Regions from separate parts of the Streptomyces sp. NPDC043878 genome, predicted to be linked through region 2. Evidence: riboswitches for the same ligand, from Rfam matches in the RefSeq annotation. Region 2 holds a riboswitch; each other region holds the start of a gene.
The links. Region 2 has a riboswitch for cyclic di-AMP ahead of AC07AZ_RS21860 (C40 family peptidase). Riboswitches for the same ligand answer to the same signal wherever they lie in the genome.

Region 1 (5,715 bases), on a different contig from region 2:
CCCGGAGCGGTTCGCCGATCCGGACGTGCTCGACCTCGGGCGGCGGGACAACCAGCATCTCGGGTACGGCCATGGCATCCACTACTGTCTCGGCGCCCCGCTCGCCCGGCTGGAGGGCCAGAGCGCGATCGGCACGCTCCTCACCCGGCTGCCGGACCTGCAACTGGGTGTGGATCCGGCCGACTTGCGGTGGCGGGGCGGCCTCATCATGCGCGGACTGCGTACGCTGCCGGTGGAGTTCACGCCCCGTGGATGACTGCTCCCACCTGCGTAAAGGTGACATGGCCTCAACTCTGTGATGTTCACGTGATCTACGCGGCATTAACTTGTGACAAGTGATCGTGTGCCTATACGTTCACGGATCAGCGCGGTCCCCGGCTGTGGGCGCCGCGCGGTCACTGTCGTTCTGCGAAAGGTCTCCGCATGCTCTCCGGGAACGGTCGACACCGTCGCCCCCGTCAGGCTCCGGCTCTCCTCGTGGCAGCCGGCGTGACCGGCTCCGCCATCGCGATCCCGCTGCTCGGCGCCACCGGGGCGAGCGCGGCCGCCGGCACCACCTGGGACCAGGTCGCGGAGTGCGAGAGCGGCGGCTCCTGGAGCGAGAACGCGGGTAACGGCTACTACGGCGGCCTCCAGGTCTCCCAGGAGAACTGGGAGAAGTACGGCGGCCTCGAGTACGCGTCGAGCGCCGACGAGGCGAGCCGCTCCCAGCAGATAGCCGTGGCCGAGAAGATGCTCGACGACCAGGGCATCACCGCCTGGCCGACGTGCGGTCTGCTCGCCGGGCTCAGCAAGGACTCCGGTTCGGCCGACATCGACACCGGCCTGGGCACCACCGCGCCCGACTCGTCCGACTCCGGCTCCTCTGGCTCCTCCGGTTTGTCCGACTCATCGGAATCGTCCTCGTCTTCGTCCTCTTCCTCGCCCTCGGCGTCGCCCACCTCGTCCGGGGCGTCGGCGAGCGCCGGGGCCGGCACGAAGAAGAAGGACGACTCGGCCAAGTCCGGTACCGCCTCCGGCGCCGGCGCCGACAAGAGCGCCGATTCCCGCGCCGATCAGGGCGATCCGGGCACTTCCGGCAACTCGTCCTCCGGTGCGGTGAAGCAGGATGAAGCGGACAACGTTCAGCAGAGCGTGGGCACTTCGAGCCTGGTCGACACCGGGTCGCTGAGCTCCGGCCGGCACCGCGGTGGCAGCGCCGACGAGGACGCCACGACCGACGCCGCCCCCTCCGCCGGCCGCCACGTCGCCGGCGAGGGCGACGCCTCGCCCGTCGACTCCTACACCGTCCGCCTCGGGGACACGCTCGCGTCCATCGCCGACTCCCTTGGCCTCGACGGCGGGTGGCGCGCGCTCTACGACGCGAACAGGGACGCCATCGGTGTCGACCCGAGCAGCATCGCCCCCGGTCAGACCCTGCGAGTCGGGGTCTAACCGGGCGAAAAGCAGCGGGAGTTCGCGTCACACTTATGGCCGAATGTCCGCTTTGGTGAAAGTGTGGGATGACTCTCAGAAGCCCTGATCGTCTTTGAAATTCGCCGGATCACCTGTCTACGGTCGTGACCGCTCGTCAACACGAGCCCCGGCGGCCGCAACGCCGAATCCTGCCAGCGGCCGTACGGGAACAGTCGTCGCGTAATGCGCCGTAGGCAGGAGCGGGGGACCCAAGGTAAGCGCCGCGCCGGGCAGTTGACGGAACGGCTTGGGGTTAAGCCACGCCTCCCACGGAGGTGTGGCCGGGCAACTCAACCGGCCCGAACCCGACAGCTCACCTCGCAGGCGTCGGTGAGGGGATCAACCATGCTGTTTTCCGGCAAGGGCAAGCACCGCCGCCCGTCCAAGGCCACCCGCGTCGCCACGCTCGCCGGCGTCACCGGTGTCGCCATCGCCGCCCCGCTCATGGCGGCCGGCAACGCCTCCGCCGCCACCACGTCCGAGTGGGACACCGTCGCCGCGTGCGAGTCCGGCGGCAACTGGTCCATCAACACCGGCAACGGCTACTACGGCGGCCTGCAGTTCTCCGCCTCCACCTGGGCCGCGTACGGCGGCACGCAGTACGCCTCGACCGCCAACCAGGCCTCCAAGGCGCAGCAGATCGCCGTCGCCGAGAAGGTCCTCGCCTCCCAGGGCAAGGGTGCCTGGCCGGTCTGCGGCAAGGGCCTGTCGAGCGCCGGCTACAGCGGCTCCGGCAGCACCGGCACCTCGTCGAGCGGCTCGAACAGCTCCAGCGGCTCGAACAGCTCCAGCGGTTCCAGCAGCAGCTCCTCGGCCACCACCCGCTCGACCTCCGAGCAGCCGGCCTCCCGTTCCGCGGAGCGCCCGGCCGCCAAGAAGACCGTCAGCACCCCGACCGGCAAGAAGGTCAAGAAGGGTGACGGCGAGTACAAGGTCGTCAAGGGCGACACGCTCAGCTCGATCGCCGAGAAGCACAAGGTCAAGGGCGGCTGGCAGAAGCTGTTCCAGCTGAACAAGGACATCGTCGACGACGCCGACTTCATCTTCCCGGGCCAGCAGCTCCACCTGAAGTGACACCCGGCCCGTAGCCGAACCACAGCGCCCTCACATCCGGGCCCCGCAGGCTGGGGCCCTCGTGAGGGTCACCCCCCGTCCCCACGGGCTCCCCGCTCCGGTGCGTCTTCCCCCGTACGTACCGGAGCGGGGCTTTCTGCTGTCCGGCACCCCGCTTTCGGGCTCCGCGCAGCTCCGCTCTTTGTTCCGTTCGGAAACAATTTCCTCTCGGTTCTGTCCACGACGTGGCCGGAAGGCCGACCGATCCCCCCGGGGCGGTTAGGCTCGTCCCGCAGAGCCCCGGCGGCGCTGCGCCTGCCGGGCCCCGGCCCGGCCGTACCCGCGTCACATTGAAGAAGGAGATGCTCGTGCCGTCCATCGACGTCGTCGTAGCCCGGGAAATCCTGGACTCCCGAGGCAACCCCACGGTCGAGGTCGAGGTCGGCCTCGACGACGGCAGCACGGGTCGTGCCGCCGTTCCGTCCGGCGCCTCCACGGGTGCCTTCGAGGCCATCGAGCTGCGCGACGGTGACCCCAACCGCTACCACGGCAAGGGTGTCGAGAAGGCCGTCCTCGCCGTCATCGAGCAGATCGGCCCGGAGCTCGTCGGCTACGACGCCACCGAGCAGCGCCTGATCGACCAGGCCATGTTCGACCTGGACGCCACCGACAACAAGGGCTCCCTCGGCGCCAACGCCATCCTCGGCGTCTCCCTCGCCGTCGCGCACGCCGCCTCCGAGGCCAGCGACCTGCCGCTCTTCCGCTACCTGGGCGGCCCGAACGCGCACCTGCTGCCCGTGCCGATGATGAACATCCTGAACGGCGGCTCGCACGCCGACTCCAACGTGGACATCCAGGAGTTCATGATCGCCCCGATCGGCGCGGAGTCCTTCTCCGAGGCGCTGCGCTGGGGCGCCGAGGTCTACCACACCCTCAAGAAGGTGCTGAAGACCAAGGGCCTGTCCACCGGCCTCGGCGACGAGGGCGGCTTCGCCCCGAACCTGGAGTCCAACCGCGCCGCCCTCGACCTCATCCTCGAGGCCATCAAGCAGGCCGGTTACATCCCCGGCGAGCAGATCGCGCTCGCCCTCGACGTCGCCGCGTCCGAGTTCTACAAGGACGGCAAGTACGAGTTCGAGGGCAAGTCCCGCTCGGCCGCCGAGATGACCGAGTACTACGAGGAGCTCGTCTCCGCGTACCCGCTCGTCTCCATCGAGGACCCGCTGTACGAGGACGACTGGGCCGGCTGGAACGTCATCACCAAGAAGCTGGGCGACAAGGTCCAGATCGTCGGCGACGACCTCTTCGTCACCAACCCCGAGCGCCTGGCCCGCGGCATCGAGGAGGGCTCCGCGAACGCCCTGCTCGTCAAGGTCAACCAGATCGGCTCGCTGACCGAGACGCTGGACGCCGTCGAGATGGCCCAGCGCAACGGCTTCAAGTGCATGATGTCCCACCGCTCCGGCGAGACCGAGGACGTCACCATCGCCGACCTCGCCGTCGCCGTGAACTGCGGCCAGATCAAGACCGGCGCCCCGGCCCGCTCGGACCGCGTCGCCAAGTACAACCAGCTGCTGCGCATCGAGGAGATCCTCGACGACGCCGCGGTGTACGCCGGCCGCAGCGCCTTCCCGCGCTTCCGCGGCTGACCCACCTCGGCAGGGCTCAGCCAGTCGCACGTACGTCCCCGTACCCGGTCCCGTACCGTGTCCGGGGACGTACGCGCGTATGACGGGCCGACAGGTGCGAAGGGGAGGCGGAGAGCCAGTGGCCGTGAAGGACCGGGACCGTTTCTCCACCACGACCAGGATCCGGCTGCTCGGCGAGCAGACGGCGGCCCGGGTCTACCGCTCCCAGACCAGGCGCCAGGCGCGCCGCTCCCGGCTGACCAGCCGCGCGGCCCTGCTCGCCCTGGTCCTGTGCACGCTGATCGTGGCCCTCGCCTACCCGATGCGGCAGTACGTCTCCCAGCGCGCCGAGATGGCCGACATGGTGCGCCAGAAGGAGCGGGCCAGGCAGCGGGTCGAGCAGCTGCGGGACCTCAAGGCGCGCTGGCAGGACGACGCGTACGCCGAGCAGCAGATCCGGCGGCGGCTGCACTACGTGATGCCGGGGGAGACCGGCTACGTCGTCATCGACCCCGGCGCGGCCAGGCAGTCGCGCGCCGAGCAGGGCGCGGCCGACCGCCCCTGGTACTCGAACGTCTGGGACGGCGTCGACAAGTCCGACGCCTCCGACCGGTGACCTCGCCTGGTGAACGACCCAGGTGAACCGACTTACAGAGAGACAGGCATGGAAACGCCCCCGCCGACCACCCCGCGCACCGAGCCCACCGACGCGGACGTCGAGGCCTTCAAGCAGCAGCTCGGGCGTCCGCCGCGCGGGCTGCGCGCCATCGCCCACCGGTGCCCGTGCGGGCAGCCGGACGTCGTGGAGACGGCACCGCGGCTGCCCGACGGCACGCCCTTCCCCACGACGTACTACCTGACGTGCCCGCGCGCCGCCTCGGCGATCGGCACGCTGGAGGCGAACGGCGTCATGAAGGAGATGACGGAGCGCCTCGGCACCGACCCGGAACTCGCCGCCGCCTACCGCGCCGCGCACGAGGACTACCTCGCGCGCCGGGACGCCATCGAGGTGCTGGAGGGCTTCCCGAGCGCGGGCGGCATGCCCGACCGGGTGAAGTGCCTGCACGTGCTGGTGGGCCACTCCCTGGCCGCGGGGCCGGGCGTCAACCCGCTGGGCGACGAGGCGCTCGCGATGCTGCCGGAGTGGTGGCGCAAGGGCCCGTGCGTGCAGCCGCTGGAGGCGCCCGACCCGGCGGACGAGCACCCCGGCGAGGAGGGCGTGGTCGAGGACCCCGCCGTCCTCCGTGGCGGCTCCGTCGCGGACATCCCGCCGGTCGCCCCCGGGTTCAGCCGGGTCGCCGCCGTCGACTGCGGCACGAACTCCATCCGGCTGCTGGTCGCCGACGTCGATCCGGCCACCGGTGAGTTGCTCGAACTCGACCGGCGCATGACGATCGTGCGGCTCGGCCAGGACGTGGACCGGACCGGCCGGCTGGCCCCCGAGGCGCTGGAGCGGACGTTCACCGCGTGCCGCGCCTACGCGGAGGTCATCCGTGACCTGGGTGCGCGGACGGTGCGGTTCGTGGCCACGTCGGCCTCGCGGGACGCCTCCAACCGGGAGGAGTTCGTCCGCGGGGTG
Region 2 (5,715 bases):
GATCAGACCCGAGCAGGCCGACAGACCCGCCGCGTGCGCCTTCCGCACGGTGTCCACGCGGTCGGCGTAGGTGTGCGTGGTCGTGATGTCCCCGTACGTCGCCTCGGACGTGTTGAGGTTGTGGTTGTAGGCGTCCGCGCCGGCCTCCCGCAGCCGGTCGGCCTGGCCGTCGGAGAGCAGGCCCAGACAGGCGCACACCTCGACGCCCTCGTTGCCGTCCTTGATTGCCTTGATGGTGTCCGAGACGCGGTCCACGTCCCGGTCCGTCGGGCCGCGGCCGCTGGCCACCAGGCACACCCGCTTGGCGCCGCCCGCGAGGCCGGCCGCGGCGGCCCTGGACGCCTCCTCGGGCTTGAGCCAGGTGTACTTCAGGATGCCGGCCGTCGAACCGAGCCGCTGCGAGCAGTAGGAGCAGTCCTCGGGGCACAGTCCGGACTTCAGGTTGACGAGGTAGTTGAGCTTCACCCGTCGGCCGAACCAGTGGCGGCGCACCTTCCCGGCCGCGGCCACCACATCGAGCAGATCGTCGTCGGAAGTGGCGAGGACGGCAAGAGCTTCCTCGCGGCTCGGCACCTCGCGCCGAAGCCCCTTGTCCACCAGCGTGTTCAGCAGGTCCATGAGAGCCGATCCTGTCCTACGAGACCGCCCGCGGCCAAGGAGGCTTCGGACAAACAGCGCCCCACGGCCGTGTGGGTATTGCCACACGGTGGGCCGCAAAACGTACCGCTAGGGTCTGGTCACTGCCTACAAAATCCCCGGAGGAGCCATGGCGTTCGGCTGGATCGACGAGCAGGCGCGAGCGCGCCGCGACGCCGGGCTCGTCCGGACCCTGCGCCCCCGCCCCGCCGACTCGCCGCTCCTCGACCTGGCGAGCAACGACTACCTGGGCCTGTCCCGGCACCCCGAGGTCACCGAGGGCGCGGTCCGGGCCGCGCGGACCTGGGGCGCCGGCGCGACCGGCTCCCGGCTCGTGACCGGCACGACCGAACTGCACACCCGGCTGGAACGCGAGCTGGCGGACTTCTGCGGCTTCGAGGCGGCGCTCGTCCTCTCCTCCGGCTACGCGGCCAACATCGCCGCCGTCACCGCGCTCGCCCCGCACGGTTCGCTGGTCGTGTCCGACGCGGGAAACCACGCCTCCCTGATCGACGGCTGCCGGCTGGCCCGGGGCACGACCCAGGTCGTCGGGCACGCCGACCCGGAGGCCGTGCGCAAGGCCCTGCACACGCACGACGGCCCGGCCGTCGCCGTGTCCGACACGGTCTTCTCGGTCGACGGCGACGCCGCCCCGCTGTCCGCGCTCGCCGGGGTGTGCCGGGAGTACGGGGCCGGACTGGTGGTCGACGACGCCCACGGCCTCGGGGTGATCGGCGACGGCGGCCGGGGCGCGCCGCACGCGGCCGGGCTCGCGGGGGCCGGGGACGTCGTCGCGACGGTCACGCTGTCCAAGTCGCTCGGGAGTCAGGGCGGCGCCGTGCTCGGCCCGGCCCGGGTGATCGACCACCTGGTCAACGTGGCCCGCACGTTCATCTTCGACACGGGCCTGGCGCCCGCGGCGGCGGGCGCCGCCCTGGCCGCCCTGGAACTGCTGCGCCGCGAGCCGGACCGGGCGGCGCGGGCGCGCGCGGTCGCGGGCGAACTGCACGCACGCCTGACAGCCGCCGGTCTGGACGCGGTACGTCCGGACGCGGCGGTCGTCTCCGTTCGGGCGCCGTCCCCGGAGGGGGCCGTACGCTGGGCGGCCGACTGCCGTGCGGCCGGGCTGGCCGTGGGGTGCTTCCGTCCTCCTTCCGTGCCCGACGGCATCTCACGGCTCAGGCTGACAGCCCGCGGGGACCTCTCCGGGGCGCAGATCGAAAGCGCTGTACGGGTGATCGGCGAGACGCGACCATGAGTCGGCGTGACACGGCCGCGTGCCGCGCGAGGTGAAGGCGGTCAGAGAAGGCGGATACCGGCGGTGAAGTCCGTCCAGCTCTCGGGGGAGAAGAGCAGCGCGGGTCCGGCCGGGTCCTTGGAGTCGCGTACGGCGAGCAGTCCGGCGCCTGGGCCGGCCATCGGTCGCGCCGTCTCGACGCAGTTGTTCGCTCCCGTGCTGTAGCTGCTGCGCAGCCATCGCACTCCGTGCAGAGCGGTGCTGGAAGGTACGTTCCGAGGCAGAGCTGACATGGTGCCTCCTTACGCGCCGCCACCTATCCGGGCGATGTAGTCCAACGAGTCCTCGGGTGAAAGCGCGTACATCCGAAGGGCGTTGAAGGCCTCGGTGTAGGCCTCTAGGTCTTCTTTCCGTTCGAGGTAGAGGCTACTCGTCAAGTGGTCGAGAACCACCACATCCAGATCAGAAGTGCGCGAAAATGAGAAGATAACGAAAGGCCCGGTGATTCCGATGTGCGCGCCGGCCGCGAACGGCAGCACCTGCACATGCACTTGGGGCAGCCGTGCCGACTCGACCAGCCGTTCCAGTTGCCGTGTCATCACCCCGGGGCCGCCGACCTCGCGCCGCAGGACCGCCTCGTCGAGGACGGCGCTCAACTCCAGCGGCGGGTCCGCCCGCAGCACGTCCTGCCTGGCCAGCCGCACCTCCACCAGGGCGTGCAGCCGCTCCTCGTCCAGCCCGTCCACCGCGGCCCGGGTGACCGCCCGGGCGTACTCGGGGGTCTGCAGCAACCCGGGAATCACCGAGGTCTCCAGGGTGCGCATCGCGCTCGCCTGCGACTCCAGGCTGATGAAGTCCCGGTAGGTCGCCGGGAGTATCCCGCGGTACGCGTGCCACCAGTGGTGGCGCCCACCGCTCTCGTCCGAGCCCGCCAACACCACGAGTAACTCGCGCAGTTGGGAATCGGTCACGCCGTACGCGTCCAGAAGCAACCGCACGTCGGCCGGTTTCACCCCGCTGGCGCCGGTTTCGATCCGGCTCACCTTCGACTGGTGCCAGCCCACCAGACGGGCCGCCTCACCACTGGTGAGCGCCGCACCGGTGCGCAACGCACGCAGTTCGGCGCCGAGTTTCCGGCGGCGTACCGCGGGACCGTGCTGCATGCGCAACTCCTTACTCCTTCCGGGCCACCCAAATACGGTCTTCCGTCGGAGAGTTCACCGCTTCGAGCGACAGATATATGCACATCTTGGTGGATCGACACCCGGGACCGGCACGGTGATGGCACTCTGACGAACGAAGCACCAGTCCGGGACCGTACTCGAACCATCCGCTCCGTGTCCGGCTGCGGTCCCGTGGGAAAGGGACGACGTCGCCATGGCAGACCATCTGGAAGCATCCGTCACTCTGCCGAGCGATCCCGCTTCGGTTTCCGCGGCCCGGGCCTATGTGGTGAGCACCCTGACGGAGTGGGGGCTGCCGGCGGACACGGAGGCCGCCGACACCATCCGGCTCATCGTCTCGGAACTCGCCACCAACGCCGTACAGCACACCTTCGGGCAGTCCCCCACCTTCACGGTGGACATCGCGCTGGACCGTGACGAACACCTGCGCATCGGTGTCACCGACAGCCACCCGCGGTTCCCCAAGAGGCTGCCGGCCGCCGTCCAGCAGGACAACGGCCGGGGCATGGTGATCATCCGCTGGCTGACCGCGGAGTTCGGCGGCAAGCTGAGGGTGCGGCCCACCCGCGAGGGCGGCAAGACGGTCTTCATCGAGCTGCCGTGGACGGTCCCGGTCGCGCCGGTGACCGCGGCGGGGCAGCAGGAGCCGTAGACCCCCGGCACCGTTGCCGGCGCGCCACACGGTCCTTACAGGCGCCGTACGGACGGCTCGCGGCGCCACCATGCCCGCCCGGGGACGCGGTCGGCCTCTGGGGCGCGGAGGGCTTGCGGGGCGCGGGCGGCGGGCGCGGGCCGGCGGGAGCCCGGGAGGCGGCCCGCTCGTCGGCGAGGCCCGTCGGGGGCACCCTCCGGGGAAGCGGCCCCCTCAGGCCGAGACCGACCAGGGGCGTACGGGTGACCAGCGCCCGCGGGTGACCCCGCGGGCCCGGGTGGGACCCCGGGGAGACGGCGGCGTGTCAGGCGACCGCCGTCTCCCCGGGAGAGTCAGTTGACCCGGCCGTACCAGACGCTCTTCGTCCAGATCTTCTGCAGCCGCACCACGTCACCGGTCTTCGGGGCATGCCATATCTTGCCCTTGCCGGCGTAGATCCCCACGTGGTAGACGCTCGAACCCGAGTGGAAGAACACCAGGTCTCCGGCCTTGCGGCTCCTGGCGGAGATGTGGTGCGTCTTGTTGTACTGCTGGGCCGCCGTGCGGGGCAGTTTCTTGCCCGCCTTCTTGAACGAGTACAGCGTGAGCCCGGAGCAGTCGAACCTGCGCGGCCCGGTGGCGCCGTAGCTGTACGGGGCGCCCTTCTTGGAAGCGGCGATGTGCAGTGCCTTCGTCGCCGGTGTGGCGGCCGCGGCGTCGGAGGCGACACCCGGGATCACGACGGAGCCGCCCACCGCGGCGATGGTGAGAGCCGAAGCCGTACCGGCCCGGACCATGAGCGACGGGACACGATTGAGCGCAGTCATGCGCAACCCTTCGTCAGCCGCCTGTGAAGGATGACCTGTCGGATTCGGGCTGGCGAAGTTGCCCGGCCGCGGTTGCGGCTTCACCCCAAGGGCTGCTCGAACCGGTCATGGCGTGACCGTTCCGGCGACCCGTCGTGCTTGGGTCCTCCACTCCTGCCGAACCACTTCTGTCGACCGGTCATCCGCGCGGCGGCAGGACTCGGCGTCCGCCCGGATCGCCCCGCCACTGCGGCGGGGTCTTGTCGTCAGACACGGATCTTGGCTGACAGATGTCCGAAAAACCCAATGGAATCGGTGGTTTGTGTTGTTACTCACCACTCACCCGTTCGGGTGGACACCCCTTTGTTCGAGGGGGCGTTGGAGGGGTCGCGCACCCCCGGACCAGCGATGGAATGTCCGATTCCGCCCTCGGCCCACGCGTGTTGCGCAACTCGGACGGGCCTAAAACAGGACGAGCGCCTACTCCGATCGGCGGTACCCCTTTTGGTCCGTTTCGGCGTCGTCCCGGACACCCGCCGCCGCGCCGGGGCACCGGGAGCGGCGACGGTGCGTCAACTGTCGGCCTCGGCGGGCAGCGTGACGCGGTCCGTGCGGCGCTCCCCGTCCAGCACGCGCAGCGCACGGGCCAGGGTGGGGGCGTGCAGTTCGGTCTCGCCGCGCCGGTGCATCAGCTCCAGGGCGTCCCGCAGCAGGGCCGCCTTGGCGACCAGGGCCTGGGCGGCGCGCAGGCCGCGGTAGGTGTCCCCGGGGCGCGCGGGGTTGATCCGGCCCAGCAGGTCGACCACGTCGAGGTAACGATCGATCAACTCGCCCTCGGCGCGGGTCAGGGCGGGCAGCGGCGGGAGTTCCGGTGGCGGCATCGACGGCTCACCTGTCGCCGGGCTCGGGACGGCGGCCCGTGTGCCGTACGAGCGGCCTTTTCGTCCGGGTGCGGACGCGGGCCGGCCCGCGGGCCGGGACGACGGCATCACCGGGCCGTCCCTCCGGCTGTCCGGGCGGCGAGGGCCGGCGGGGCACGACGCGGGCGCCCGGCAGCGTGAACCGCCTGCCCGGTGTCTCGGTGAACCCGGGTGGGACGTGACGGGCGGACCGTCGGGTCATCGCGAACCCCTCCTCGCGGCAGAGCCGGCTCCGGCAGGGCCGTCTGCGGTGTCTGCGTGGTGTCTCTCCGTGGTGACTCGCTCATGGCCCTGTGAAAAA
Region 3 (5,715 bases), on a different contig from region 2:
CGGCGGCTACGCGCTCGGCCGGTACTCCTTCCGCGGGCGGGAGTTCGTCTTCAAGTTGATCCTGGCCGGGGTCCTGGTGCCGAGCGTCGTGCTGGCGGTCCCGCAGTACCTGCTGCTGTCGAAGACGGGCATGGCCGACTCGTACTGGTCGATGCTGCTGCCGTCGATCCTCTCCCCGTACGGCGTCTACCTGGTCCGCATCTACGCGGCCGCCTCGGTGCCCGCCGAACTCATGGAGGCCGCCCGCATGGACGGCGCCTCCGAGTGGCGGATCTTCTCGCGGATCGCGGTGCCGATGATGATGCCGGGCCTCATCACGGTGTTCCTGTTCCAGTTCGTCGGCATCTGGAACAACTTCCTGCTGCCGTACGTGATGCTCGCCGACGACACCAAGTTCCCGCTCACCCTCGGCCTCTACACCCTGCTGGCCCAGGGCGCCTCGCAGCCCGCCCTCTACACCCTGGTCATCACCGGCTGTCTGCTCGCGATCCTCCCGCTGATCGCGCTGTTCCTGGTGATCCAGCGGTTCTGGTCGCTGGACCTGCTGAGCGGCTCGATCAAGTCCTGAGGGCCGTATGACCCTTGCGTACCGTCACGAACGAGGAACATGACCACCAGCGCGAACGGACGCCGCAGGCCGCCCACCATCCACGACGTGGCGCGGGAGGCGGGCGTGTCGCGGGGCACCGTCTCCCGCTTCCTGAACGGCGGCCACTACGTCTCGCCCGCCGCGGGCCGGGCCGTGGAGGCCGCCATCAGGAAGACGGGGTACGTCGTCAACCGGCACGCCCGCAGCCTGAGCACCGGACGCTCCGACTCGGTGGCCTTCCTCCTCACCGAGCCGCAGGAGAAGTTCTTCGAGGACCCCAACTTCAACGTGCTGCTGCGCGGCTGCACCGAACACCTCGCCCGGCACGACGTCCCGCTGCTGCTGATGCTGGCCTCCTCCCGCGACGACCGCCGCCGGCTGACCCGCTACATCACCTCCGGCCACGTCGACGGCGTCCTGCTGGTGTCCAGCCACAGCGGTGACCCGGTCGCCGCCGAACTGCGCGCCGCCGGCATCCCGTTGGTGGCCTGTGGCAAACCGCTCGGCCTCGGCTCCAAGGTCAGCTACGTGGCCGCCGACGACCGCGACGGCGCCCGCGAGATGGTCCGCCACCTCCTCGCCACCGGCCGCCGCCGGATCGCCATGATCACCGGCCCGCTCGACACCCCGGGCGGCACCGACCGGCTGGCCGGCTACCGCGAGGTGCTCGCCGAGGCGGGCCTGCCCTACGACGAGACGCTGGTCGTCGAGGGCGACTACCGGCGCACCGGCGGCGAGCAGGCGGCCCGGCTGCTGCTGAAGCGGGCCCCCGACCTGGACGCGGTGTTCGTCGCCTCCGACCTCATGGCCCAGGGAGTCGTCAACACGCTTCAGCAGGAGGGCCGTTCGGTCCCCGATGACATCGCTGTCGGAGGCTTCGACGACTCCCCGGCGGCCACCGCCATCGCCCCCGCCCTCACCACCATGCGCCAGCCCTTCGACCGGATCAGCGCGGAGATGGTCCGGATGCTCCTCGCCCAGATCGCCGGCGAGGACACGGCGGGCGTGATCCTGCCGACGGAACTGGTGGTCCGGGAGTCCGCGTAGGCCGGTTCCGACCGTTCCCGGTGGGCGTCCGACGCCGGGGACCGCCCGGGGCCGTAACCGCCGAACCGCTCAACTCCCGGCATCCGGCGAGCAGTAACGGACACCCGGCAACCGGAACTCGGGTCAACGCATGTGAAACCAGGAGCCGTCCGGTTCGAGTCGAGTCGCCGGGGCGTTCCATCCGTATTCTCTGATCATGGCCGCTCCCACCGCGTATTCACTGATCGCCACCGACCTGGACGGAACCCTGCTCCGCGGCGACGACACCCTCTCCGAACGGTCGCTCGCCGCGCTCGCCCGCCTGGCGTCGGCCGGTGCCCGGCATCTGGTGGTGACCGGCCGCCCGGCGCCCAGGGTGCGGCCCCTGCTCGACGACCTCGGCAGTACGGGGCTCGCGGTGTGCGGACAGGGCGCGCAGGTGTACGACGCCGGAGCGGACCGTCTGCTGTGGTCCGTCACCCTGGACCGGGAGCTGGCCGAGACCGCCCTCGGCAAGATCGAGGCCGAGGTCGGGCAGGTGTACGCGGCGGTCGACCAGGACGGCGTCGACGGCCTCACGCTCATCGAGCCCGGCTACCTGATGCCGCACCCGACCCTCCCGGCGCTCCGGGTCGAGCGGCGCGACGACCTGTGGTGCGAGCCCATCAGCAAGGTGCTGCTGCGCCACCCCTACCTGAGCGACGACGAGTTGGCGGCGACGGCGCGGTCGGTGGCCGGTTCCCTGGCCACGGTCACCATGTCCGGACCCGGCACCGTCGAACTCCAGCCATGCGGCGTCACCAAGGCCACCGGTCTCGCCCTGGCGGCGGAACACCTGGGCCTCGGCCCGGACCGGACCATCGCCTTCGGTGACATGCCCAACGACATCCCCATGTTCGACTGGGCGGCCCGCGGGGTGGCGATGGCCAACGCCCACCCCGAACTGCGGTCGGTGGCCGACGAGGTCACCACGTCGAACGAGGACGACGGCGTGGCCGTCGTCCTCGAACGTCTCTTCCCCGGGCCCCGGAGGGCCTGGCGGCCGGTCTGATCCGCCGATCGGACCGGAGGCCGGCGGCACCGGCGCCCCGGCGCCGGGGCGCCGGCCCTCACGGGCAGTGCTCAGTACGCCCCGAAGACGTTGTCGATCGAGCCGTACCGCGCGGCCGCGTAGTTGCAGGCGGCGGTGATGTTCGCGACCGGGTCGTAGGAGTTCCACGAGGTACCGGCGACGTGGTAGGCCCGGAACGTCGGGTCGATGACCTGGAGCAGGCCCTTGGACGGGATGCCCGCGGCCGCGTTGGAGTCCCACAGGTTGATGGCGTAGGGGTTGCCGGAGGACTCGCGGATGACGTTGCGGTAGATGCCGTTGTACGACCCCGGAATGCCGTGCTGGGCCATGACGGTCAGCGAGGCACGGATCCAGCCGTCCAGGTTGTTGGCGTACCCCAGCGTGGAGGCGGTGGTCACCGTCGGGGTGGCGGCGGAGGCGGTGCTCGCGCCGATGACCGGGAGGGCCAGTACGGCGGCTCCGGTGCCGATGACGGCGAGCCTGCGGGCGAGACGGGCGGTTCTGGTACGTCGGTGCTGAGCGGCAGCGGGCATGACTGTGTCCTCTCCGGCGCCTGCGAGGTGAGCTGTCGGGTTCGGGCGGGAGCTGCCCGGCCACGCCCTGACGGACGTGACTTCACCCCCAGCCGTACCGGTTTGTCCTGGAACTTCCGGTGCGGCGACTTACCTGGGTCCCCCGCTCCTGCCGTGCGGTGTCTTCGTCGATGGGTCTCGGTTCGGGCGGCGGCAGGATTAGGCGTCCACCCGACAGGCCGGGAACGTATGCGAGAGCACATGTCCGGAACAAGTGCCGGAATCGCCATTCGAGCGTTTGACCTTGGTCTGGGGCGTATGGGGTACTTGATCCTTTGCGGATGCCAACTCTCAACTCGCTTTCACTTCAAGGCGGTACGGGCGACGGTGGCGCGGGAGGGGGTCCGGGTGTGCGTGACCCAACTCACGGGCGCGAACAAGTCGCGCAATTCGGGCAATAGGGCTAACTCGTGGTCAACCGGCCGCCGGGGAAATCCACTTCCGTGAGTGCGGGGGAGGGATGGCTGGGGCTGTCCTGTCGGGCGGGTGCGCGTGGGTGGGTGGGTGGGTGGGTCGGTGCGGTCGGCGTGCGGGCCGGTGCGCGGATCCGGCTGCGGGGCCGGCGCGCAGGGCTGTCGGGCGGCCCGGCGCTGGGGGTCACCTTCCGGTGCCGGAACCATCGGGCGGCCCGGCACTGGAAGGGGGCCTCCAGGTGAAAGGGCCCCCGAGGTGGAACGGGACCCCCGGCGCGGCGCCCCTGGCCCATCGCCCCCGTACGCGATTCCGGTGTGCCGGGGTGGGCGACCGTAGGGGAGGTGAAGGTGACGGGCGACGCGGGGGAGTCGGCGGCGATGGCGCGGGGCCCCGGGAGGGGGACACGCGGGGCCTGGTGGGCCGTCCCGTGCTCAGGGGCGTGGGGATACTGCAGGCGAGGGGCCGCAGAGTGTTTCCGGCCGCGCGGGCCGATGGGCCCGGCGGCCGTCGCGATTGGTGACAGATGCGACTAATTTCAGCTAACCCGACAGATATCAGTCCTTATCGAGTGATCAAAAACATTCCGGTCGTGATCCCATACCGCCTGGCCTGGAACCGTGGGCGCTATCGGTGATCGAAACGTGACCGGATACGCTGACTTGAGTGAGCGCAGCGACCTATCGACAAACCGTGTGATCGCCAGTGGACACCAGCAGACAGGAGACCCCTCGTGACCGTCGTCGGGCCGTTCGGGCTGAGCGTGCGGGACCAGGCTCTGGAAGCCGATGTCCAGGCCGGGATGGCGGCCGTCGAGGAGGGGCTGCTCGAAGCCACCAAGAGCGAGGTCCCCTTCATCACGGAGGCCGCCCAGCACCTGGTGCGCGCGGGCGGCAAACGTTTCCGGCCACTGCTCGTGATGCTCGCCGCGCAGTTCGGTGACCGGTACGCGCCGGGGATCGTGCCGTCCGCGGTCGTGGTGGAGCTGACCCACCTGGCGACGCTGTACCACGACGACGTCATGGACGAGGCCGACGTGCGGCGCGGGGTGCCCAGCGCGAACGCCCGCTGGGGCAACTCGGTCGCCGTCCTCACCGGTGACTTCCTGTTCGCCCGGGCCTCGCACATCCTGGCCGACCTCGGGCCCGAGGCGGTCCGGGTCCAGGCGGAGGCGTTCGAGCGCCTGGTGACCGGCCAGATCCTGGAGACGGCCGGTCCGACCGACGGGCGCGACCCGGTCGAGCACTACCTCGACGTCCTCGGCGGCAAGACGGGCTCACTGGTGGCCGTGTCCTGCCGTTTCGGCGCCATGATGTCGGGCGCCGACGAGACGGTCGTCGACGTGCTCACCCAGTACGGCGAGCGGCTCGGGGTCGCCTTCCAGCTGGCGGACGACGTGCTGGACATCGCCTCCGACTCCCACGAGTCGGGCAAGACCCCGGGCACGGACCTGCGCGAGGGCATCCCGACCATGCCGGTGCTGCGGCTGCGCGAGCGGGCGGCCCGGCTGGGCCTCGCCGAGGACCTCGCCCTGTGCGAGCTCCTCGACTCCGACCTGACCGACGACGAGCGGCACGCCGAGGCACTGGCCGGGCTCCGCGCCCATCCCGCGCTGGAGCAGGCCCGCAAGGACACCGTGCGCTACGCCCAGGAGGCCCGCGCGGCGCTGGCCCCGCTGCGGGAGTGCGACGCGAAGGCGGCGCTGCTGGAGCTGTGCGACGCGGTGGTCCACCGGGCGGGCTAGCCGCCCCGCCCCGCCTCCCGCGGCAGTCGCCTCAGGGCGGTGTCTCCTCCCAACCCCTACGGGTCGGGGGAGGCACCGCCCTCTCGCGTCATACCCCAGGCGTACGCGGAGTTGAGTCCGGGGGCTGACGCATCAGCGCGGCCGATTTGGTCAGATGGACACCACGGACATCACCACTCCTCACCGATTCGGGTGAGAATGGCGGCTCAGGGTGGGACGAGTGCGAGGACGAGACGAGCAACAGGCAGCCGCCGCCGACGACGGAGGTAAGGCACACATGGCACCGTACGAATCCGAGGAC
Region 4 (5,715 bases), on a different contig from region 2:
GGGCGCGTTGCGCGGCAGGGCCACACCGGCCGCCCGCCAGGCGGCCTGGGTGAGACTGGCGCAGTCGTACGACTCCGGTCCGGTCGCGCCCCACACGCACGGCCTGCCGATCTGCGTGCGGGCGAACTCGAGCGCCCGTACGGCCTTTCCGCCGTTGCCCGGGTCCGCCAGGACGACCGGACCGGAGACGGCGACGGCGGCCGGGTGCCCCGTGTCGAGGACGGTGCTCATGGCCGCGACCGGCATCGGCGCCGGCGCCGGGGCCTGGACCGGCATCGGCGCCGGAGCCGCCTGCATCGGGACCGGAGCCGGGGCCTGCACCGGGGCCTGGAGGGATGCCTGGAACTGGAGGGGGGCCGGTTGCCGCCACGCCTCTTCCTCGGCCGCAGGGAGGGCCGAAAGAGGGGACGGCGCCTGGGTCTGGGTCTGGGCCTGGAGGGGGGCCGGTTGCCGCCACGCCTCTTCCTCGGCCGCAGGGAGGGCCGAAAGAGGGGACGGCGCCTGGGTCTGGGTCTGGAAGGGGACCGGTTGCTGCCACGTCAGCTCCTCGGCCACCGGGAGAGCCGGCGCCGTGCCGACGACGGCGGGAAGGCCGGGGATACCGGTGGAGCCGGGGATACCGGTGGAGCCGGGGATACCGGTGGAGCCGGGGAGGCCGGTGGAGGTTAGCCAGGGTTCCTGGGCCGGCGGCGCCTCGATCGCCGCGGCGGGCGTGCGCTGCCGGACCGCGTACCGCGCCAGCAGGTCACGGGCCTCGGCGAGCTTGCGCCGGTTCTGCTCCTTGGAGGTCAGCAGCGAGGATCGCTGGGTGTCGGCGGCCGGAGCGGCGGCCGTTTCCTGCCGGGGCCCCGGCACGGCCGGCAGCGCGGCGATCGCTCCGCCCGCCGCCGGGGGCAGGGCGGCCGTGGCCGGCCCCGCGGTCAGTTCCAGCGCGGGTCGTGCGGTGGGTCCGGCGGGCAGTTCCGGCACGGCGGGAGCCCGCTCGATCGCCGGCTCCGTTGCGACGAAGGGCCGTTCGGCGGGGCGGGCGGGGGCCGCGGCCTCGGGCGCCCGGTCACGCGGCAGCACCGCGGGGACGGTCGGGCCGAGCCGGGCGCGGGCCCCGTCGAACCACTGCCGGGTGACGGCGTCGAGGGACGGGTCGTCACGCCGGGGCCGGGCGGCGGTGGCCGGCTCGCCCCGGCGGCGCGTCCCCGCCGTCATCGCCCGGGTCGCGTTGTAGTTGCCGGTGGCGTTCTCGGCCTGGTCGTAGAGGGTGTTGACCCGCTGCTGGACCTCGTCGCGGCTGGGGGTGTCCTCCCCCGAGAGGGGTACGGCGTCGGCGGTCTGGGAGAACAGGGCCACCGAGGCGAGCGCGGCCGTCGCGAGGGCGGAACCGCCCATGCCGGGGAGGCCGAGACCACTGGGGCGCGATGTTCGTTCCGGCGCCATGAGAGACGTACTCCTTCCGTACTCCGCCTACCGGGTTAGCTGACGGGTTCGGGCTTCTGCTGCGGAAGGTGTGCCCTACGGCCCTGCCCCGAGAGGCGTCGGGCCGATTCACCCCAGGTCTTCGGTTGGGTCCCCGGCTCCGGCCGCCGTACGGCGCACCGAACTCGGCGGAGGCCGTACGACCCGGCGGGGTCCGCCGGAGCGAGTCGAACGGTCTGGCGTCAACTTAACCAACATGTGAGCCTTGTGTGAAGGTTGAAGTGCGGAATGTCCGATACGTAATTGTGACCTTCGTCGTACGGCGGTGTCCCGGCGCTCAGTTCGCGTGCCGTCGGCCCCGCCAGGACTCGTAGTGATCGAGCAGGGTCTGCTCGATCGGGCGGTAGGAGACGCCCAGTTCGTGCACGCTCCGGCTGTTGTCCACCCGGAAGCGGATGCCGAGGTGCTTGCGGATGTAGTCCTGGCTCAGCCCGAACGCCGGGCCGAGCACCCGCACCGGCCAGTGCGGAAGCGCGGTGCGCGGGAGGCGGAGGTCGAGCGGGTACCGGGTCCGGATGACCCGGGACATCTCGTGGAACGACGTCATGTGCCGCGCGGCGACGATGTAGCGGCCCTTCGCGTCGGGCCGCTCCGCCGCCGCGATGTGCGCCTCGGCCACGTCCCGCACGTCCACCGTCGTGAAGCTGAAGTCCGGTGCGCCGTAGAAGAAGTAGCCCTTGAAGAGTTCGTCCAGCAGGAACAGGCTGCCGGACTCGGACGCCGGTGTGAGGGAAGGGCCCAGGATCAGGCCGGGGTTGACGGACACCAGGCGCCAGCGGTCCTGGGCGGCCTCCGCCTCCCGGGCGGCACGCTCGGCCAGCGTCTTCGCGTAGTGGTAGGGGTTGTTCTCCACCGTGCTGGTGGTGTTGAAGTACCGCTCGGTCAACACCCCCTCGTCCATGTCCAGGACGTCGGCGTAGTCACCGAAGATCGCGCCGACGGTGGAGGTGAGGACCACCCGCTCGACAGTCGGCGCCCGCTCCACGGCGGCCAGCACGTTGCGCGTGCCGAGCAGCGCCGGGTCCACCATGTCCCGACGGCCGTCCCGGATCTTCTCCGGCATGCGGAACGGCGACGCCACATGGAAGACGACCCGGCTGCCGCGCACCGCCTCGCCGAAGGACCCCTCCCGCAGCAGGTCCGCCTCGAACAGCTCCAGCCGGCCGGGGAACGCCTCCCGCATCTCCCGCAGCGGCCGTACCTTCGCCGGGTCGGCGGCGTCGCGCACGGTGGCGCGGACCCGGTAACCGCGCTCCAGCAGCCGCCGTACCAGATGACTGCCGACGAAACCGCTGCCGCCGGTCACCACCACGGTCGTCTCCCCGCCTGCGCCCACGCTCTCACTCCCCGGTTCCGGTCAGGGGATCGCCGGCCCTCCCGGCGATCACGTTCCTGGGGGAAGCCTCGGGCATGGCCGGGCGGAAAGGGAACAGCCGGAGGGCAACAGGGCGTGCGCTCAGGGCTGTTGCGGTGCGGGCCGGTCTCGCCGTCGCGGTGATGCCCGGCCGGTCACCAGCGGGGCAGCCGCGGTTCGAAGGCGGGGTCGATCCGCCGCATGTAGCCCGTGTCGTCGCGGCCCCGCAGACCCGACTCCAGGTACAGCCGGTGCAGACGGTCGAGGGCGGCGTGGTCGAGTTCGACACCGAGACCGGGGCCCGTGGGCACCCGGACCGCCCCGTCGCGCAGTTCCAGGGCGCCCGGGAGGATCACGTCGTCGGCCGCGTTCCAGGGATAGTGCGTGTCACAGGAGTGGTCGAGGCGGGGGAGGGCCGCGGCGACGTGGGTCATCGCGGCGAGGCTGATGCCCAGGTGCGAGTTGGAGTGCATCGACAGCCCCAGTCCGAACGCCTCGCAGACGGACGCCAGTTCCCGGGTGCGGCGCAACCCGCCCCAGTAGTGGTGGTCGGTCAGCAGGACCTGTACCGCGTTCCGTTCGATCGCGGGCCTGAGATGTTCCCAGGCGACCACGCACATGTTGGTCGCCAGCGGCAGCGGCGAGTCCCGCGCCACCTCCGCCATGCCGGGAATGCCCGCGGTCGGGTCCTCCAGATACTCCAGTACGCCGTCGAGTGCGCGCGCCACCCGGGCCGAGGTCTCCACCGTCCAGGCCGTGTTGGGGTCCAGGCGCAGGGGCTGCCCGGGGAAGGCGGCGGCGAGCGCCCTGATCGCGGCGATCTCCTCGTCGGGCGGGAACACCCCACCCTTGAGCTTGAACGAACGGAAGCCGTACCGCTGTTGCATGAGCCGCGCCTGCTCGACGATCCCCGCCGGATCGAGGGCCTCGCCCCAGTCGTCGCCGGCGGCGGGCCGGCCGTCGAGCGCCGGGTGTTCGCTCCACTTGTAGAAGAGGTACGCGGCGAACGGCACGGAGTCGCGGACCGTGCCGCCGAGCAGGTCGCCGACCGGTCGCCCGAGCAGCTTGCCCTGCGCGTCGAGACAGGCCACCTCCACCGCCGACGTGGTCCAGCCGCGCTCGTGAGAACCGGGCACGGCCGGCAGCAGGGCCCGGTCGATCGCGGCGGTGACGGCGGTGGTGTCGAAGACGTCCATGCCGACGACCACCTTCGCGGCGGCCCGCAGCCGCTCCAGCCGGACCTCGCCGCCGGGTGACTCCCCGAGGCCCACCGTGCCGTCCTCCAGCACGAGTTGCAGGACCACGCGAAGCGCGAGGGGCTCGTGGACGCCGCCGGCGTTGAGCAGGGGCGGATCACGGAAGGCGATCGGCGTGACGATCAGTTCGCGGACACGGGTACCGGTACCGGTCCTGCTCATGTGCTGCGCCCCCTCCGGGCCACGATCGGTCGGAACGCCTCCGGGCGTCCGAATGCCGGGCCACGGTAGAAATTCCGTCATTCTTATGTCAATACATATGGGAAGGGCTTCACGGGCTTCACCGAGCCCATGCATCAGGCTGCCGGGCCTCGGGGCGGGTGCACGCTTGAGGCCGTGCCACGGTCTGGACCGGCAACCGGAGACGCAGGGAGGCCCGAGCAGTGCGGCGAGGCGACAGTGCCGAAGGGGCCGGAGCCGCGGCCGCCCGGCTCACCGGGCTCGCGGTGACCGGCGAGCACCGGGGGGCCGGCGGACTCACCGTGGTCACTCTCGACGGCGGCCCGACCGTCGTGGTGAAGCCCGGCGGGGTGCGGGCCGAGGCGGCCGGACTGCGCTGGCTGGCAGCGGCCGGGGCGCGGGTTCCGGCCGTGCGCGGTCTCGACGAGGAGTGGCTGGTCACCGACCGCATCCCGGCCGGACGTCCCGCCGCCCGCGCCGCGCTCCGCCTCGGCCATGAGCTGGCGGCCCTGCACGCCGCAGGCGCTCCCGCCTTCGGCGCCCCGCCGCCCGGCGGTCCCGAGGACGCGTACATCGGCCGCGCCCCGATGCGCAACGTCCCCGGTCGCGACTGGCCGTCCTGGTACGCCGGGCACCGGGTGCTGCCGTACCTGCGCCGAGCGGTCGACGCCGGGACCGTGCGCCCGGCGGAGGCGACCGTCGTCGAGCGGGTCTGCGAGCGGCTGCCCGAACTGGCGGGCCCGGCCGAGCCGCCCGCACGACTGCACGGCGACCTGTGGAACGGCAACGTGCTGTGGAGCGCCGACGGACATGCCTGGCTGATCGACCCGGCCGCACACGGTGGGCACCGCGAGACCGACCTGGCGATGCTCCACCTCTTCGGCTGCCCGCATCTGGAGTCCGTACTGGACGGCTACCGGCGGGCCCGGCCGCTGGCCGACGGCTGGGCGGACCGCGTCGCACTGCACCAGCTGTTCCCGCTGCTGGTGCACACGGTGCTGTTCGGACGCGGCTACGCGGTACAGGCGCTGGACGCGGCACGGACGGCGCTCGCGCGGTGAACGGCACGGGCGGCACTCCGCGCGGTGACGACGCGAGGACGGCGCACTCCGCGCCGTGACGACGCGAGGACGCCGCCCCCGGTGACATGATCAGGCCGTCAGGGCAGCCAGGCGGTCAGCGCAGTCAGGCGGTCAGGAAGCGTCCTGCTCGTCGTTCTTCTGCTTGAGCCGCGCGGCTTCCTTGCGCACCTCGGCCTGCGTGGCGCGCTCCTTCTCCAGCCACTCGGGCCGGTCCTGCTTCAGTGCCTCGATCTGCTCGGTGGTGAGCGCCTCGGTGACGCCGCCGCGCGCGAGACCCGCGATGGACACGCCGAGCTTCGCGGCGACCACCGGCCGGGGGTGCGGGCCGGAGCTCCGCAGCTGCTGGAGCCACTCGGGCGGGTTCTCCTGCAGC

Region 1: it holds a riboswitch for cyclic di-AMP, as region 2 does, so the genes downstream of both, AC07AZ_RS23595 (transglycosylase family protein) here and AC07AZ_RS21860 (C40 family peptidase) in region 2, are expected to answer to the same signal.
Region 3: it holds a riboswitch for cyclic di-AMP, as region 2 does, so the genes downstream of both, AC07AZ_RS06525 (transglycosylase SLT domain-containing protein) here and AC07AZ_RS21860 (C40 family peptidase) in region 2, are expected to answer to the same signal.
Region 4: it holds a riboswitch for cyclic di-AMP, as region 2 does, so the genes downstream of both, AC07AZ_RS08525 (C40 family peptidase) here and AC07AZ_RS21860 (C40 family peptidase) in region 2, are expected to answer to the same signal.

Annotation. Positions count from the first base shown of each region.
Region 1 covers NZ_JBWKDW010000017.1:91,631-97,345, forward strand. The annotation lists gene AC07AZ_RS23585 (cytochrome P450 family protein) at 1-256, shown strand, start outside; gene AC07AZ_RS23590 (transglycosylase family protein) at 424-1,434, shown strand; cyclic di-AMP (ydaO/yuaA leader) riboswitch at 1,632-1,797, shown strand; gene AC07AZ_RS23595 (transglycosylase family protein) at 1,801-2,529, shown strand; gene eno (phosphopyruvate hydratase) at 2,871-4,157, shown strand; gene AC07AZ_RS23605 (FtsB family cell division protein) at 4,276-4,752, shown strand; partial or broken gene AC07AZ_RS23610 (DUF501 domain-containing protein) at 4,801-5,253, shown strand; gene AC07AZ_RS23615 (Ppx/GppA phosphatase family protein) at 5,401-5,715, shown strand, end outside.
Region 2 covers NZ_JBWKDW010000015.1:131,772-137,486, forward strand. The annotation lists gene bioB (biotin synthase BioB) at 1-618, opposite strand, end outside; gene AC07AZ_RS21840 (8-amino-7-oxononanoate synthase) at 767-1,894, shown strand; gene AC07AZ_RS21845 (DUF397 domain-containing protein) at 1,936-2,166, opposite strand; gene AC07AZ_RS21850 (helix-turn-helix domain-containing protein) at 2,176-3,036, opposite strand; gene AC07AZ_RS21855 (ATP-binding protein) at 3,251-3,709, shown strand; gene AC07AZ_RS21860 (C40 family peptidase) at 4,042-4,515, opposite strand; cyclic di-AMP (ydaO/yuaA leader) riboswitch at 4,519-4,698, opposite strand; gene AC07AZ_RS21865 (hypothetical protein) at 5,067-5,375, opposite strand.
Region 3 covers NZ_JBWKDW010000003.1:167,398-173,112, forward strand. The annotation lists gene AC07AZ_RS06510 (carbohydrate ABC transporter permease) at 1-568, shown strand, start outside; gene AC07AZ_RS06515 (LacI family DNA-binding transcriptional regulator) at 608-1,636, shown strand; gene AC07AZ_RS06520 (HAD family hydrolase) at 1,833-2,666, shown strand; gene AC07AZ_RS06525 (transglycosylase SLT domain-containing protein) at 2,738-3,220, opposite strand; cyclic di-AMP (ydaO/yuaA leader) riboswitch at 3,223-3,391, opposite strand; gene AC07AZ_RS06530 (polyprenyl synthetase family protein) at 4,404-5,414, shown strand; gene AC07AZ_RS06535 (LolA family protein) at 5,692-5,715, shown strand, end outside.
Region 4 covers NZ_JBWKDW010000004.1:170,980-176,694, reverse strand. The annotation lists gene AC07AZ_RS08525 (C40 family peptidase) at 1-1,431, opposite strand, end outside; cyclic di-AMP (ydaO/yuaA leader) riboswitch at 1,440-1,611, opposite strand; gene AC07AZ_RS08520 (NAD-dependent epimerase/dehydratase family protein) at 1,748-2,806, opposite strand; gene AC07AZ_RS08515 (glucarate dehydratase family protein) at 2,980-4,242, opposite strand; gene AC07AZ_RS08510 (fructosamine kinase family protein) at 4,464-5,321, shown strand; gene AC07AZ_RS08505 (DUF5997 family protein) at 5,454-5,715, opposite strand, start outside.